2 regions of the Pantoea agglomerans genome follow, and region 1 is predicted to be linked to the other one. Evidence: predicted binding sites of a transcription regulator. Region 1 holds the regulator's gene; the other holds the start of a gene.
The links. The regulator PurR, encoded in region 1, represses purine synthesis genes. The targets are predictions, from matches to a motif close to CANGCAAACGTTTGCNTG.
Positions count from the first base shown of each region.

Region 2: LB453_RS21805 (nucleobase:cation symporter-2 family protein) is a predicted target of PurR. The motif match lies at 1,808-1,825, and genes of this name have one in related genera.

Region 1 covers NZ_CP083809.1:2,187,416-2,191,244, reverse strand. The annotation lists gene punC (purine nucleoside transporter PunC) at 1-506, opposite strand, end outside; gene punR (DNA-binding transcriptional activator PunR) at 626-1,531, shown strand; gene purR (HTH-type transcriptional repressor PurR) at 1,528-2,553, opposite strand; gene LB453_RS13150 (YnhF family membrane protein) at 2,838-2,927, shown strand; gene LB453_RS13145 (C40 family peptidase) at 2,974-3,777, opposite strand.
Region 2 covers NZ_CP083809.1:4,009,027-4,012,855, reverse strand. The annotation lists gene LB453_RS21810 (AsmA family protein) at 1-250, opposite strand, end outside; gene LB453_RS21805 (nucleobase:cation symporter-2 family protein) at 371-1,756, opposite strand; gene recG (ATP-dependent DNA helicase RecG) at 1,879-3,829, opposite strand, start outside.

The DNA of each region.
Region 1 (3,829 bases):
GTCAGCGTCAGCACCAGAAAAATTGAACGCCAGTGAAAATGGCTAACCAGCCAGGCGCCCAGCAGCGGTGCCAGCGCCGGGGAAAGCGCTACCAGCGGCATAATGGTGGCGAACACCTTATTGGCGCGCGCGCGCGGATAGCGATCCACCACCAGCGCCTGCCAGCTCACCGCCGCGGCGCAGACGCCGATCGCCTGAATAAAGCGCAGCGCCAGCATCAGCGCCGCGTTTTCCACCAACAGCATGCCGGCGCAGCCGAGCGCGAACAGCCCCAGCCCCATCAGCAGCACCGGTTTTCGACCGATGCGGTCAGAGAGCGGGCCCCAGAAGAGCTGGCCGATGGCAAAGCCTGCCAGGAACAGGCTCATACTGGCGCTGATGATGCCGGGCGAGGTATTGAAGCTCATCTGCATCGCGCCAAAGGCGGGCAGGTACATATCGGTCGCCAGAAAGCCCAGCATACTGAGCAGGGCGAGGTAGGGCATAAATCCTTTTGAGGACAGCATGGTGTTTATCTCATCTTTCGTCAGGCAGGTTGAACGCGGCAAAGTGTAAAAGGGTGCGCCCGCCGCTGTGAAACGTTAATATTTGCAGAGTGCTGTGAAAATTTTTGAAAGGAAAAAGCATGTGGTCTGAATATGCGCTTGAAGTTGTTGATGCCGTCGCGCGCACCGGCAGTTTCAGCGCCGCCGCGCAGGAGCTGCACCGCGTGCCCTCTGCCGTCAGCTATACGGTGCGCCAGCTGGAAAGCTGGCTGGCGGTGCCGCTGTTCGAACGGCAGCATCGCGACGTGGCCCTCACCCCTGCAGGCGAGCATTTCGTGCGTGAAGGACGCGAGGTTATCAAAAAAATGCTCGCCACCCGCAGGCAGTGTCAGCAGCTGGCGAACGGCTGGCGCGGCAAGCTCAGCATCGCGGTTGATTGTATCGTGAAGCTGCCGCGCAGCCGCCAGCTGGTTACTGACTTCTATCGCCACTTTCCCGATATGGAGCTGCATATCAGCTATGAGGTATTTAACGGCGTCTGGGACGCGCTGGCGGACGGGCGCGTCGATGTGGCGATCGGTGCCACCCAGGCGATCCCGGTGGGCGGGCGCTTTTCCTTTCGCGATATGGGCGCGCTGAACTGGCGCTGCGTGGTGGCGCGCCAGCATCCGCTGACGCAGCAGCCGCAGCTCGACGATGACGCACTGCGCGCCTGGCCCTCGCTGGTGCTGGAGGATACCTCGCGCGCGCTGCCGCGCCGCATGACCTGGACGCTGGATAACCAGCGGCGTCTGGTGGTGCCGGACTGGCAGGCGGGGCTGGCCTGCGTGCTGGATGGGTTATGCGTGGCGATGATGCCGGGCCATGTGGCGCGCCCGCTGCTGGATAAGGGGGAGCTGGTTGAGCTGACGCTGCCAACCGCCTTTCCGGAAAGTCCCTGCTGCGTGAGCTGGTCGGAAGCGGGCGCATCGCCGGCGCTCAGCTGGCTGCTCAGCTATCTCGGCGATGCGCAAACGCTCAATCAGGAGTGGTTAAGCGAAGATTAACGGCGGTAGTCGCGGAACGGACCGTCGCCGACTGAACGACGCTCAATCAGCGTGGGATGCACTTCAATGGTCTGCGACACTTCGCGTTTGCTGGTGATGCGATCCAGCAGCATCTCCAGCGCTTTTTCGCCGAGCTGGGCTTTCGGCTGATGCACGGTGGTGAGCGCCGGGGTAAAGTAGCGCGCGTTGCGCACGTTGTCATAGCCGATCACCGAAATATCCTGCGGCACGCGCAGCCCCATCTCGTCGGCAGCGCAGATCGCGCCCATCGCCATAATATCGCCGCCGCAGAAGATCGCCGTCGGGCGCTGCTTCTGCTGCAGGATTTGCTGCATCGCCTGATAGCCCGATTCCGGCTCGAAATCGCCCTGCACGATCCACTCGGGACGCACCGAGATGCCCGCTTCCTCCAGCGCTTTCAAAAATCCCGCATGGCGGCCGCCGCCGGTGTTACGCTCCAGCTGGCCGGGGATCGCGCCGATATCACGATGGCCGCGTTCGATCAGATAGCGGCCCGCCAGATAGCCGCCCTGGAAGGCGTTATCGAGCACGGTATCGGTAAAGTCGCCGCGCGATTCGCCCCAGTCCATCACCACCATCGGAATATTGCGGTTCTCTTCCAGCATCTTCAGCAGATCGTCCGGATACTCGGAGCACATCACCAGCAGGCCGTCGACGCGCTTCTGCGCCATCATTGACAGGTAGGCGCGCTGCTTCTGCAGATCGTTATGGGCGTTACCGAGGATCAGGGTGTAGCCGCGTTCGAAGCAGTGATGCTCGACCGCTTCGATGATTTCCGCAAAATAGGGCGCTTCGCTGGAGGTGGCGAGCAGCCCCAGCGTTTTAGTGTGATTGACCTTCAGGCTGCGCGCCACGGCGCTGGGCGAATAGTGTAATTCCTGAATCGCCTGCCAGACGGCGTTGCGCGTCTCTTCCGCAACGAAGCGCGTTTTGTTGATCACGTGGGAAACGGTGGTGGTGGAGACACCCGCGCGCTTCGCGACATCTTTAATTGTTGCCATTAAAAAGAGACTCCAGGCTTACCAATAACTCACTGATAAGCATAATGTTAAACGTTTGCGTCCGCTAAGCGAGATTTCTGTTAATTCGCTACAGTTTTTGTCGGTGAAATACTCACTGGGCAGGACAAAACAGGGGCTGTTGCGTGCGAACGGCATCAGCGTTGCGTCAGTTGCGCAACAAAGCCGGGGATTCTAACAAGGCTTGCGGGATAAAACGAGATTTTTACCGGTAACTATGGGAAAATCCCTGAAGACCCTGAAAACTGTGTGGATAAGGAGAGGTAATGAGCACTGATTTGAAACTGGCATTGGTGACCACGGGCGCGGCGCTGCTGATGATTGTGGCCTTTAGCTTTACCGCCGTCATGCACTAACGACAGCGATAAAAAAACCGGGAAAATCCCGGTTTTTTTATGGCGTTTAGCGAATGGTTTTCGGCGTCATCATGCGGCGCGCGCCGATATAGTGACGCTGCCAGTAATCGTCTGAAAGCCCGCTGATCTGGATATCTTTTCCGGTGCGCGGCGACTGAATAAATTTACCGTTGCCGAGGTAGACCCCCACGTGATCGGCGGTGCCGCGACCGTTGATACGGAAAAAGACCAGATCGCCTTTCTCCAGCGACTCGCGCTTCACCGGCGCGGCGTCACGCAGGTGATACATTTCGTTGGCAGTGCGCGGAATTCTGAACTTCACCAGATCTTTATAGGCGTACCAGACAAGGCCGCTGCAGTCGAAACCGGTGTGCGGCGACGTGCCGCCCCATTGATAAGGCTTGCCCAGCTGACCCATCAGCTTGGTCATCGCCGTTTCGCGCGCTTTCTGGTAGCGCAGGCGGTGGGACTTGCTCATTTTGATGGTGCCGCCGTCATCGGCGTCCAGCAGCGAAGAAGTTGCAACTTTGGCGCTGCTCAGCGTGCGCTGGTGGCCATAGCGCTGCTTACGGGAAGACTTCAGGGATTTTTTCGTTTCGCCGGCGGAATGAGAAAGGGCGGCCGTTTCGATTTTCTTCTGCTTTTTCAGTTTGAGTTTTTGCGCAGTAGAAGGGCGCGTTTTTTTCGCGCTGGTTTTAACCGGTCGCCGTTTGCGTCGCTCATCTTCGCGCGCGCTTTTTTTCTCTGCCTTATGCAGGCTGGCTTTAACCGGCGCTTGCGGCGAGGCCGAAGCGATGTTCATGAAAAGCTGCGCGAAAGCTAATATCAAGAGCGTAATCAGTAATCGCATAGTCCGGTTACAGGGTTAGCGGTTACGACAACAGGCCGTAACGAGGTTAGAA
Region 2 (3,829 bases), 1.8 Mb from region 1:
CGACGCGCTTCGCCACCACCGCGGCCGGCTGGCCGTCGTGGCCAAAGCTGAAGTTGTCGAGAATGATGTGCGAGGGCGAGGAGAAGTTATGCTCTATCTTGCTGAGGGAGAGATGCCAGGCGGTTTTATCGCTAACGTAGCGGCTGAACCAGCCTGCGCCCCATTGCGTCTGCAACAGAACGTAGATCACCACCAGGCTCAGCACCAGCAGTAACAGTACCGTAAGAAAAAATTTTCCAAGAAATTTCATTGTATCCATCCCGCCATCTTTCCGGTCAGTGCTTGTTATGCCTGAATTACCGTTGTAGCTCAACAGCCTGGATGTAAATACGAATAAATAGCAGAGGCGGGCCGCAGCCCGCCGGAGAGGTTACTTTTCCTGGGGGAAGATCAGGTTGAGCACGATGGCGGTGATGCCGCCAGCGGCAATGCCGGAAGAGAGCAGGGTCTTCAGCCAGTCAGGCGCGAACTGCAGGATCAGCGGCTGCTGCGATACGCCCAGCCCGACCGCCAGCGACAGGGCGATAATCATAATCGCGCGGCGGTTCAGCGGCTCGCGCGACACGATGCGCACGCCGGACGCGGCAATGGTGCCGAACATCACGATGGTCGCGCCGCCCAGCACCGGTTCCGGAATATGCTGCACGAAACCGCTTACCGCCGGAAACAGACCCAGCACGATCAGCATCAGCGCCACCACAAAGCCGACGTAGCGGCTGGCAACGCCGGTCAGCTGGATCACGCCGTTGTTCTGGCCGAAGCAGGAGTTGGGAAAGGTATTGAACAGCGCAGAGACAAAGGAGTTCAGCCCGTTCGCCAGCACGCCGCCTTTCAGGCGCTGCATATAGAGCGGGCCGCTGACCGGCTGCTCTGACACGTCCGAGGTGGCGGTAATATCGCCGATCGTCTCCAGTGACGTGACCATAAACACCAGCATCAGCGGAAGCAGCAGGTTCCAGTCAAAGCCCAGGCCGTAGTAGAGCGGCGTCGGCACCGCCATCAGCGGCTGGCTGGTCGACGCGACGGTTTGCGGCAGCATATCCATCAGCCAGGCGGCGAGATAGCCGATCGCCATGGCGATAACCAGCGACGCGACGCGCAGCCAGGGGTTGCGCTGGCGGTTGAGCACAATAATCACCGCCAGCACCAGGCCCGCCAGCAGCAGGTTCTTCGGCGCGCCGAAGCTGTGATCGTTCATCGCCGCGAAGCCGCCGCCAATGGAGGTCAGCCCGACCTGAATCAGCGACAGGCCGATAATCATCACCACGATGCCAGAGACCAGCGGCGTAATAATGCGGCGCGCCAGGTGAAGCACGCGCGACAGCAGCATCTCGGTACAGGAGGCGACCATCAGGGTGCCGAACAGCGCCGCCATCATGGTTGGCACGTCGGCGCCGCCGTTTTTCAGCGCCATGCCGCCCATAATCAGGGGGGTAACGAAGTTAAAGCTGGTGCCCTGAATCGACAGCAGGCCCGAGCCGACCGGACCCCAGGTTTTGATTTGCAGCACGGAGGCGACGCCGGAGGCGAACAGCGACATGCTGATAATGTGCTGCGTATCCTGCGCAGGCAGGCCCAGCGCCTGACAAATCAGCAGCGCGGGCGTGATCACCGCCACGAACATCGCCAGCAGATGCTGACCGGCAGCAAACAGCGTTTGCGGCAGCGGCGGGCGATCATCAAGGCGGTAAATCAGCTCGCTCTGGCGCGGCGTTGTCGGTTGATGAAGTGTGGCGTCTGGTTGATTAACGGACATAAAGTGGCTTCCCAATCTGCGAAGAGGGGGATTTTAAACCGCTGCGGGCTGAAAGCAATCGTTTGCCAGCCTTTTGTTGCGCGTGCGCAGGCAAAAGCGCTGCCGGGGCAAACAGAGGAGGATTAAACGTTGGTATAGCGCGCGGTTTCCGGCAGCCAGCGCTCAATCAGCGCCTGTGCCTGTTCAGGGTAGTGCTGGTGGATATGGCGCGCCACGCGCTGCACTTCCGGCACCATCGCCTGATCGCGCAGCAGATCCGCGACCTTGAATTCAGCGTTGCCGGTCTGGCGCGTGCCGAGCAGTTCGCCAGGACCGCGGATCTCCAGATCGTGCTGGGCGATGACGAAGCCGTCGTTGCTGTCGCGCAGCACCTGCAAACGACGCTGCGCGGTTTTGCTCAGCGGCGCTTTATAGAGCAGCACGCAGTGCGATGCCACCGCGCCGCGCCCGACGCGCCCGCGCAGCTGATGCAGCTGCGCCAGGCCCAGGCGTTCCGGGTTTTCAATAATCATCAGGCTGGCGTTAGGCACGTCGACGCCGACTTCAATCACCGTGGTCGCCACCAGCAGCTGCATCTCATTGGCCTTAAAGGCCGCCATCACCGCCTGTTTTTCCGCAGGCTTCATGCGGCCGTGTACCAGACCGATATTCAGGTCGGGCAGCGCGACTTTCAGCGCTTCCCAGCTCGCTTCCGCGGCCTGCGCCTCCAGCAGATCGGACTCTTCGATCAGCGTACAGACCCAGTAAGCCTGGCGACCTTCCTGGCAGGCGTGACGCACGCGCGCGATAATGTCGTCGCGGCGGCTGTCGGGGATTGCAACGGTGGTAACCGGCGTACGGCCTGGCGGCAGTTCGTCGATGGTCGAGGTGTCGAGATCGGCGTAGGCGGTCATCGCCAGGGTACGTGGAATCGGCGTGGCGGTCATAATCAGCTGATGCGGATGAAAGCCCTGCTCTTCGCCTTTCTCCCACAGCGCCAGCCGCTGATGCACGCCGAAACGATGCTGCTCATCAATAATCACCAGCGCCAGGCCGTTGAACTGCACCTGCTCCTGGAACAGCGCATGGGTACCGACCACCATCGCCACCTGGCCGATGGCAATCGCCTCCTGCTGCGCCTGACGCGCTTTGCCTTTCTGCTTGCCAGCCAGCCAGCCGACCTCGATGCCGAGCGGCGCGAACCAGCTGCGGAAGTTATTCGCGTGCTGCTCTGCCAGCAGTTCGGTGGGTGCCATCAGCGCCACCTGCTTGCCGTGCGCAATAACGTCAAGCGCCGCCAGCGCCGCAACCAGGGTTTTACCGGAGCCGACGTCGCCCTGCACCAGGCGCATCATCGGAAAATCGTTGGCCAGATCGCGCTCAATCTCCTGTACCACGCGTTTTTGCGCGTTAGTCGGGGAGAAGGGCAGCGCCGCCAGCAGTTTGTCGCTCAGGGTGTGGCGCGGCGTCATCGGCAGCGCGTAATAGCGCTGCGCCCCGGCGCGCACCGCCAGCATGCTGAGGTTGTGCGCCAGCAGCTCTTCGAGGATCAGGCGACGCTGCGCCGGATGACGGCCGTGCTCCAGCTCGCTCAGGCGCAGGTCCGGCGGCGGGCGATGCAGCGTGCGCAGCGCTTCCGGCAGGCTAATCAGCCCCTGCGCCAGCTCCTGCGGCAGCAGCTCCGCGATCGGCACGCTCTCCAGCAGCGTCAGCGCCTGATCGGTAAGGCTGCGCAGCGTGGCCTGACGAATGCCTTCGGTGGTGGGATAGACCGGCGTCAGGGTCTCTTCCAGCGTGACCGGGCTCTGCTCGCCCTGAACGCGATATTCAGGGTGAATAATTTCCGCGCCGCGCTGGCCGCGCTTGATCTCGCCGTAGGCGGTCACGCGACGGCCTGGCGCCAGGCTGTTCTTCATTCCGGCATTGAAGTTGAAGAAACGCATGGTCAGCACGCCGCTGCCGTCGCTGATCTGACACACCAGCATGCGGCGTCTGCCAAAGGAGATGTCGGACTGCAAGACTTCGCCCTCTACCGTCGCCCAGATGCCGGGCAGCAGATCGTTGATAGCGTAGAGCTGGGTGCGGTCTTCGTAG